Regions from separate parts of the Hydrogenovibrio sp. genome, predicted to be linked through region 3. Evidence: predicted binding sites of a transcription regulator. Region 3 holds the regulator's gene; each other region holds the start of a gene.

Region 1 (3,280 bases), 1.2 Mb from region 3:
AGGATGTAACGGCTAGGGCGTGACTCAGTAAGGCGGCAGCATTAAATCGCCGAAGCCCCAGATCAAGGTGCCGATGATAATGGCGATATGGGTCATGCGGAATTTTTTGCGGTGCCATTTCGAGGGGCTGAGATCGGGAATGTCGTCTTCCGCATCGATTTGGTCCAAGCGACCGTAAAGGGTGCGCAACTCCACCTGAAGCAGGCTGAATTCGCTCATCACGGAAAACAGCACCACCAAGCTGCCGAAGCGAGCAAACCATAAAGGGTCAAATACCAGCCCCATCACAAGACCGATCAAGCCCATCAACCAGGCGATGATCAACAATAATAAAGCTTTATTTTTAGGCACGGTATTTTCCTCGATAAACGGTTTTGTGGAACAGCTTATCGGTATTTTAAGAGATTTTGACCGTCTTGTCTGCCGGTTGCCGGGAATCGACCTGCTCAATGAACGCCAGGTGGTCGACGAATTGCTGCGCCGCACCTTGCCAAGTGTACTGTGGAATGGACTGCGCAATCTTGCTTGGGTGTTGTTTCAGTTGCGCGGCCTGTTCGATGGCCGCTTTCAAATCCCAACTCAGTACACCGTTGACGCCGTCGGTAATAATGTCTTTGGGGCCGGTGACCGGAAAGGCGGCCACCGGCGTGCCGCAAGCGATGGCTTCCAGATTGACCACGCCGAAGGTGTCGGTCAAGGATGGAAATACGAAGACGGTGGCCGAGGCATAGTATTGCGCCAGTTCCGCGCCGTATTTAGGGCCGGTGAATTCCACATCAGGGTAAACCTGTTTCAATTTTTCCAAATCCGGTCCTTTGCCGACCACAACCTTGTGACCGGGCAATTCTAAATCCAAAAAAGCGGCGAGGTTTTTTTCCGGCGCGATACGTCCGACGTAGAGGTACATCGGCGTGTCTTTTTCGGAAGGCCGGGCGCGGGTCGGGTTGAAAATGTCGGTATCCACGCCGCGCGTCATCAGCACCACGTGTTGGAAATGCCGGTTTTGCAGTTCCGTCAAAATGGACTCGCCCGGAACGAAGGTGTTTTGCGCCGGGCTGTGAAAACGGTGCATGATTTTATAGACCCAGTCCGTCGGCACCGGAAAGCGTTCGTGAATGTATTCCGGATACTTGGTGTGATAAGCGGTGGTGAAAGGTAAACCATGTTTGCGGGCAATACGGCGTGCCTTCCAGCCCAAAGCGCCTTCGGTAGCGATGTGGATGGCATTGGGTTGGAATTCCAGCAGGCGTTGTTCCAATCCGCGCGCGCGCCAGACCAGCGGAATTTCCGGGTAGGTCGGTAAGGGCACGCAATCGTAATCGTTGGGATGGATGACATCGACTTCAATGCCTTGCTGGCGAAGGTGAGCGATCAATTGCGACAGGGTGGTGACCACGCCGTTCACTTGTGGTTGCCAGGCATCGGTAACCAGCGAAAGACGCTGAATGCCGCGCGTGTTGAAGGGCGCTTGCGCGTAAGGTTTGGCGGTGTTCGCGGCGGAATCGGGTGTGTTCATATCATCGGACGCTGCTGTTTTATGTTATATGTATGTTGTATGTGAGTCTTACGATTACCTTAGAGTGCCTTGTTGACGCCTGTGTGAACTTAATATGAAAAAGGCTGTTTTTTCAGTCATTTAATTGTCACTAAAGCGTCATGTATCCATCAAGTGCCCCCTTTAAACTTGCCCGAAACAAGGTTAACGATGGGATGGAAAATGAAAGACACGCCTTTAGCGATTATGCCGGATTGGATGGAATCCATAGAAGCGGACGATTTGATTGTTGCGGAAAACAATCATCAGATGTCGAACTACCGAAGCATATTCATTTCCGACGTACATCTGGGCTCTAAAGGTGCGAAAGCCGAGTTTCTTTCCGAATTCCTGAAATACAACCAATGTGACAAACTGTATCTAGTGGGCGATATTATTGATGGCTGGCGTTTGAAAAAACGTATTTTTTGGCCGCAGGAACACACCAATGTGATTCGCCGTATTCTCACCAAAGCCAAACGCGGCACCGAAGTGGTGTTTGTGACCGGTAATCACGATGATTTTCTGCGCCGTTACTCCGGTGTCGATTTCGGTAATATCCGCCTGACGGATGAGGCGGTGCATGTGACCACCAGCGGGGAAAAGTTGTTGGTGGTACACGGCGATAAATACGACAGCGTCATCCAAACCCAGAAATGGTTGGCGGTCATCGGCGATTGGGGTTACGAAAGCCTGGTGGTCGTCAACCGTTATTTCAATCGCATTCGTCATAAGTTCGGCATGGGGTACTGGTCCTTGTCGGCGTTTATCAAACAAAAGGTCAAATCGGCGGTGTCGTTCATTTCGGCCTATGAAGACGCGGTGGTGGAGGACTGTAAAAAACAGGGCTATAAAGGGGTGATCTGCGGTCATATCCACCACCCCGAAATCCGTGAAATCAACGGGGTGGAATACCTCAATTGCGGTGACTGGGTGGAATCCTGCACCGCGATAGTCGAAACCCGAGACGGCGAGATGAAGCTGTTGCAATGGGTGGAAATCAGTCACCAGACCAACGCCGCTTAACGGCTGAGCTTTCAAGGAGCATTGCATGAAGCCCGGGCACAGAGGTTTGGTTCGCATTGTCAAAGCGGCCGGTTATTCCTGGCAAGGCATTAAGGCCTGTTATCAAAACGAAGCGGCATTCCGGCAGGAATTGGTATTGTTGGCGGTGTTGACGCCGATTGCCATGTGGCTGTCGAACGATGCGGTGGAGTTTATTCTGTTAATCGGTTCGGTGATTCTATTGCTGGTGGTGGAGTTATTGAACACCGCGGTGGAAATGGTGGTGGATCGCCACGGTCAGGAGTGGCACGAGCTATCCGGTTTGGCGAAAGACATGGGCTCGGCGGCGGTGTTTGTGATGATGGGGTTGTGTCTGCTGGTTTGGTCGACGCTGATTATCTCGCGCCTGAACTGGAGTCTGTTTTAGCCGAATCCGAGTTTTTGCCAGGCCTGGTTAAAATTCGGATTCGTGTTTGAGGGGCGACCGAATTATTCGTTTTTATCGGATTGGCGGAATTCACTGAGACGTTTCAGTAAGAATTCCAGCTCCGCGCGTTTCTCTTCCTTTTCATTGACTTTTTCTTCGATGAAATCGACCACATTTTTGTGCAGCTTGAGCTTGTTCAGGGCATTGATATTGGTGATGCCGCCCGGGTTCAACACATTCACTTCCAGAATTTTGTCGCCAATCATGTCGACGCCGACGAAATACAGGCCGTCTGCCGCCAGTTTCGGGCCGAT
Region 2 (3,280 bases), 1.4 Mb from region 3:
GCGAAGCCCACAAGACGCGCCGCCAGCAACAAGGCAAAGCCAACCTGCAATACAACCAAGCCAATCACTCCGGTAAACAAGTCATCGAAGTGGACGATATTTCCTTTGCCTGGCCCGACCAAGCCGTCATCGACCATTTCTCCACCATGATTTTACGCGGCGACAAAATCGGTTTTATCGGTGCCAACGGTTGCGGAAAATCCACCTTGCTGAAACTTCTGCTCGGCCAATTGACACCGCAATCCGGCCACATCAAACTCGGCACCAATCTCAAGATTGCTTACTTTGACCAGCACCGCGACCAGCTCGATGAAAATAAAGCCGTTGTGGACAGTGTATTAGAGGAATCGGATTACATTGAAATCAACGGTCAGCGTAAACACATCATGGGCTACCTAGGCGACTTCCTGTTCAGCCCGGAACGCGCCCGTCAACCGGTCAAGGCCTTATCCGGCGGGGAACGCAACCGCCTGCTTTTAGCACGCGTATTCGCCAAACCGTCCAACCTGCTGGTATTGGACGAACCCACCAACGACCTGGACATTGAAACCCTGGAACTCCTGGAAGAATTGCTGCTGGACTACCCCGGCACCGTGCTCATTGTCAGCCACGACCGGGCGTTTTTAAACAGCGTGGTCACCAGTTCCATCGTGTTCGACGCACCGGGCGAGGTGAATGAATACGTTGGCGGTTACGACGACTGGTTGCGCCAGCGACCGGCGCACTACGACGTCCCCGCTCAAAAAACGGACACTCAAACAAAAACCAAAGAATCCACCAGGCCTGGTGAAAACAGCACCAATACCCCCACCAAGAAACCGAAAAAGTTGAGTTATAAAGATCAACGGGAATACGATGCCTTGCCGGAAACCATCGAAACGCTGGAAAGAGAATTAGAAGCATTACAAATGCAAATCAGCGAACCCGAGTTTTATCAAGAAGCCGGGCATGAGGCGGTATTGGAACGTTTGAATGCCTGCGAAGCGGAGTTGGAAAGCGCGTTTGAACGCTGGGAAAGACTGGAAGCCCAGCTGGAAAGTTAAACTCGGCCGATTAAAAAGTCAGTCAGTGGCTCAACACCGCACTGGGGCGTGGCGGCACGGCTAACTCTTCCCGCCACTTTTTCCAACGATTCAAGCGATTCAACAATCGCAGCATGGCTTTTGGCTGCACCGGTTGTGCCAATTGAAAACGGAAATAACCTTTGCCAATGAGCGGCAGCGCTTGAGAAAGTTCATCATCGCGCCGCATCAATACCACCGGGGTTTTCAGAATCGTGGGATTATCGTGCGTTGTTTCCTGCCAGGCTGCCTCCACCTGAGCGGCCAACTGAAAATCAATCAGTATCGCCAAGTACACACGATGAGTGGAATAGCGACGCTTTTCAATTTCCGCGACCACGGCATCCACGTCATTGAAGGCCGCGACACTGATGCCATAGCGCTTCAAAAAATTTTCAATATCGGCAAAGCGCTGCGCATCCGGTTCGCACACAGCAATGCGTCGCCCCCTCAACCACTTCAATTCTTTTTTAAATCCCATTTATCTCAGTCCACACAGTCAAAACAGACCCCAATCCAACTCAAAAGAGTCCGTTAAAATTTTGTTTTATTTTTTATATTACCAAAAAAAACGGCCAACCGGTGCGGCTTTCAAATGACAAATAAATGACCGCTCAATTCTTTCTTACCCGCTTTAACGATCATTTTATTGGAATGGCTTGGGCCCTTTAAGACTGATTAAATAATAATAATTCTTAATTGCAATAATAATTTTTTCGCGTACAATGCTCACACTCGATGTTGCAAAAACTTGATGTCACCATCGCAAAAAATACGCTACAATTTCATTCTATTGCGTAATCAAAATTCCACGCTGGAAAACCCTTTTATTTTTGCTTATTTTTGGCAGGAAAACTTCTTTATGAGCTGTAACGATAAACATACTTATTCTACCTTTTGCCGTTCTTCCAACAATGCGTTGAAAGAACCGATGTTCTTTGGCCAAAACGTCAATGTGGCGCGTTACGACCAGCAAAAGCACCCGATTTTTGAAAAACTGATCGAAAAACAATTGAGCTTTTTCTGGCGACCGGAAGAAATCGACCTATCGAGTGATCGAGGAGAATACGCTGACCTGCCAGAACACGAAAAACATGTTTTCATCAGCAACCTGAAATACCAAACCCTGCTGGATTCGGTACAAGGTCGTTCGCCGAACGTCGCACTGCTGCCATTGGTCTCCATTCCGGAACTGGAAACCTGGATTGAAACCTGGTCTTTCTCGGAAACCATTCACAGCCGCTCTTACACACACATTATCCGTAACATCGTATCCGACCCGGCTTTGGTGTTCGACGACATTGTGACCAATGACGAAATCGTCAAGCGTGCTATCAGCGTCACCGAACATTACGACCACCTGATTTATCTGACCAACCGCATGTATGCCGAAGAAATCGATTTGGAGAAAGACGACGCCTTCCGTAAAGAAGTGAAAACCGCCTTATTCCTGACCATCGTATCGGTCAACGTACTGGAAGCCATTCGCTTCTATGTTTCCTTCGCCTGCAGCTTCTCCTTCGCCGAGCGCTCCTTGATGGAAGGCAACGCCAAGGTCATTAAGCTGATTGCCCGTGACGAAGCCCTGCATTTGTCTGGCACCCAACACATCATTAATTTGATGCGCGAAGGTAAAGACGACCCGGAAATGATGCAAATCGCCAAGGAAAATGAAGACAAGGTGTATCAAATTTTCCGCGAAGCCGCTGAACAGGAAAAAGAATGGGCCGAGTATCTGTTCAAAGACGGCTCCATGATCGGTTTGAATGCCGGCATTTTGAAAGACTACGTCGAGTACATCACCAATACCCGTATCCGCGCCGTGAAATTGGATCCGATTTTCGAACAGAAGAGCAACCCTTTACCGTGGATGAACAACTGGCTGGTGTCCGACAACGTTCAGGTCGCCCCGCAGGAGTCGGAAATCAGCTCCTACCTGGTCGGCCAGGTGGACTCCACCGTCGGCAAAGACGATTTCAACGACTTCTCCTTGTAATCCAAGCCGTTCAACGCCACCTATAAAGCCCGCCTAAGCGGGCTTTATTATTTCCTCTCTTTAAGCGACCTTGCCTCAATTGTTATAAAACTGTCATCCGCTTATCACCTGGTTTTCAAATAACGGCTCTAAACTGGCCGGAATGAACCAATCGACGCACATTTTGGCGTTCCTCAGACACGGGGAATACCATCAAAAACCCAATACGCCCAGCGCGTTACAA
Region 3 (3,280 bases):
ATTTGATCGACATTGTACGTGTGGAAGGCGATATGCTGCTGCACGGCGATGACATGTACAGCAAGCATATGGATGTGGCGGCATTGCGCCGTCGTGTGGGCATGGTGTTCCAAAAACCGAATCCTTTCCCAAAATCCATTTACGAGAACGTCTGTTACGGTTTGCGCTTGCAAGGCATTAGTGATAAGAATGTTTTGGATGAAACGGTGGAATGGGCTCTGAAAGGGGCGGGACTTTGGGAAGAAGTCAAAGACCGTTTGGAAGAGAATGCTTTGGGCATGTCCGGTGGTCAGCAGCAGCGTCTGTGTATTGCGCGTGCCATTGCCATCAAGCCGGAAGTTTTGTTGTTGGACGAGCCGACATCGGCTTTGGACCCGATTTCCACCTTGGCGATTGAAGAGTTGATTTTCGAGCTGAAAAAGGACTTCACCATTTTGATCGTCACGCACAACATGCAGCAGGCGGCACGTGTGTCGGACTATACCGCATTCATGTACATGGGAGATTTGATCGAATATACCGATACCGACTCTCTGTTCACGAATCCGCAAGTAAAACGCACCGAAGATTACATTTCCGGTCGTTATGGTTAAGTGAAATTGCATTAGGTTGAGTATCGTTATAAGAACAATCAGGAGAATCATCACATGGAAAAACAAGAATTCAGCTCACACATTTCGGAAATGCTGAACCGTAATCTGGAAGATTTGTTCAACCACATTCTGGAAATGGGAGGGATGGTTGAGCGTCAGTTCGAAACGGCGTTGGTCGCTTTAGGCAGCGGCGATACCGAAAAAGCGGTGGAAATCATCGCGTTTGACAAAGCGATTAACAAAGCGGAAATGGAAATCGACCGTTTGTGTGCGAAAGTATTGGCGCGCCAGCAACCGACGGCTTCCGATTTGCGTTTGATTATTGCCGCCATTCGCATCGCCATCGACCTGGAACGTATGGGCGACGAGATTGTTAAAATCGCGAAAATGGTCATCGTGTTCGGAAAAGAGCATGAAGTGAAGTGCGCCGAATTGCCGGGCTATGTTGAGTTGATGGATATTTCGACTCGCTCCAACGCCATGTTGAAAACCGCTTTGGATTCGTTTGCTCGTGTTTCCACTGAAGGGTCTGGTAAAATCATTCAGGAAGAAGAATTGATCGATGACATTTTTGCCAAAGCCATGGTGGATTTGAAAACCTCTCTGAAAGAAATGCCGGATCAAGTAGAATGTTTGATGGAAATGATCATTGCGTTGCGCGCATCCGAGCGTGTATCGGATCATGCCCGAAACATTGTGGAAAGTATCATCTACCTGGTTCAGGGGATGGATATGCGTAACCTAGACAGTGATCGTTTGGATGAATTTCTAAACACGCTGGAATCTTAGTGAGAAAGACTTATGACAGAGCAATGCATTTTAGTGGTTGAAGATGAAGCCGCGATTCGAGACATGTTGAATTTCACCTTAACAGCAGCGAATTACAAAGTCATCGAAGCCCCGAATGCAGAGCAAGGCTGGAAAATGTTGTTGGAGCACCAGCCGGATTGCGTATTGTTGGACTGGATGCTGCCGGGGGTTTCCGGTGTTTCGCTGGCTCAGCGTATCCGTCAAAACGACCAGATCGCCAGTACGCCCATTCTTATGCTGACGGCGCGTGGGGAAGAAAACGATCAGGTGCAAGGCTTTGAAGCCGGAGCCGACGATTACGTGGTCAAACCTTTTTCGCCGCGTGCGTTGGTGGCGCGCGTCAAAGCGCTTTTGCGCCGTCAATCGCCTGAAAAGAATGCCTTGGATGTGGTTCGAACCGGCGATTTGAAACTGGATTTGTCCAGTTACCGTTTTACAGTCAATGACCAAGAAGTTAAACTTGGGCCAACAGAGTTCAAGTTAATGCACTTTTTTATGACGCACTCCAACCGGGTTTATACACGGGTCCAACTATTGGATCAGGTCTGGGGGGAGAATGTTGTGGTCGAGGAAAGAACGGTCGATGTTCACATTCGACGTCTCAGAAAACTATTGGAGCCCGTCGGGGCCTCTGATACGATTCAAACCGTGAGAGGTGCTGGCTATCGTTTCTCTGTTGATTAAGAGGAAAACGATTCAGTGTCAAAAGGAATTACGCGGGAACTCACCTGGATCATCACCAGTGTTTGGTTGGCACTGTTCATCGCATGGGTGACCGATTGGTGGATGGCCACGTTTGTCGGTTATGTGCTGTTCTACATGGCTCGTCAGCTTTACAGTATCTATCGTTTCGAACTTTGGATGAAAGGCACGCCCAATGTGTCTTATCCGCCTGGCTCCGGATTATGGGGTGAACTGGGGTACCTAGTCTCACGTAAACAGCGCTCGCTGGAAAAACACGCCGACCTGCAATTTTATAAATCCGAACAATTTCTCGCCGCCTCCATGACGGTGCCGGACGCCATTATTTCGCTCAACGAAGCCAATCAAATTGAATGGTTCAATAATTCCGCCAAAAAACTGTTTAAGCTGAAACACAGCGATACGCACCGCAAAATCGAAAACCTATTACGGCACCCGGACTTCATTCGATACCTCAAAGCGGGTGTCTATGACAAATCGGTGATTTTGTCGTCGTTGAACGGCATTCAGCGGGTGTTCAGTTTAAAGTTGTTTCCGTATTTTCAGGCGCATAAGCTGCTGATTGTTAAAGACATTCACGAACTCTACAATTTGGCGCAAATTCGCCGTGATTTCATTGCCAATGCCTCGCACGAATTGCGCACGCCCTTAACCGTTTTAAACGGTTATATCGAAGTGATGATGGACGGTCAGGAGCCGGATTCGATTTGGGAAAAGCCGCTGGAACAGATGCATAATCAATCGGAGCGCATGCAGTCCATTATCAACGACCTTTTGACGTTATCGGCGATGGAATCGGAGACACTGGTGGATAAAGAGAAAACCGTCCCCATTGCACAAATTCTCAAAAAGATGGAGCAAGATGCCACCCAGATGAGTCAGGGGAAACACACCTTTACGTTCGAGTTGGACGAAAGCTTGGCCTTGAAAGGCTATGAGGAACCGTTGAAAAGTGTGTTGATGAATCTGATTTCCAATGCCATTCGTTATACGCCGGACGGAGGGGAAATCACCGTGCGCTGGTATGAAGATGAAAAAGGGCCGCATTTTCAGGTGGAAGATACCGGCATCGGAATTTCTCAGGAACACATCAGTCGTTTGACGGAGCGTTTTTACCGAGTGGATACGGCGCGTTCACGCGACACAGGTGGAACCGGTTTGGGGTTGGCTATTGT

What was found. Region 3 encodes PhoB, which activates phosphate uptake and scavenging genes when phosphate is short. Its sites were predicted from a motif close to GNNTGTCATAAAACTGTCANAT; they were not measured.
Region 1: the regulator PhoB is predicted to act here: its motif matches at 1,628-1,649, upstream of AC0KH7_RS08300 (UDP-2,3-diacylglucosamine diphosphatase).
Region 2: the regulator PhoB is predicted to act here: its motif matches at 1,655-1,676, upstream of nrdB (class Ia ribonucleoside-diphosphate reductase subunit beta).

Annotation. Positions count from the first base shown of each region.
Region 1 covers NZ_OZ223196.1:1,731,726-1,735,005, reverse strand. Annotated here, with positions in the region: gene AC0KH7_RS08310 (hypothetical protein) at 25-351, opposite strand; gene AC0KH7_RS08305 (glycosyltransferase family 4 protein) at 398-1,516, opposite strand; gene AC0KH7_RS08300 (UDP-2,3-diacylglucosamine diphosphatase) at 1,718-2,560, shown strand; gene AC0KH7_RS08295 (diacylglycerol kinase) at 2,586-2,966, shown strand; gene gshB (glutathione synthase) at 3,029-3,280, opposite strand, start outside.
Region 2 covers NZ_OZ223196.1:1,936,433-1,939,712, forward strand. Annotated here, with positions in the region: gene AC0KH7_RS09240 (ATP-binding cassette domain-containing protein) at 1-1,043, shown strand, start outside; gene AC0KH7_RS09245 (hypothetical protein) at 1,066-1,542, opposite strand; gene nrdB (class Ia ribonucleoside-diphosphate reductase subunit beta) at 1,924-3,057, shown strand; gene AC0KH7_RS09255 (histidine phosphatase family protein) at 3,200-3,280, shown strand, end outside.
Region 3 covers NZ_OZ223196.1:566,795-570,074, forward strand. Annotated here, with positions in the region: gene pstB (phosphate ABC transporter ATP-binding protein PstB) at 1-593, shown strand, start outside; gene phoU (phosphate signaling complex protein PhoU) at 648-1,382, shown strand; gene phoB (phosphate regulon transcriptional regulator PhoB) at 1,395-2,087, shown strand; gene phoR (phosphate regulon sensor histidine kinase PhoR) at 2,103-3,280, shown strand, end outside.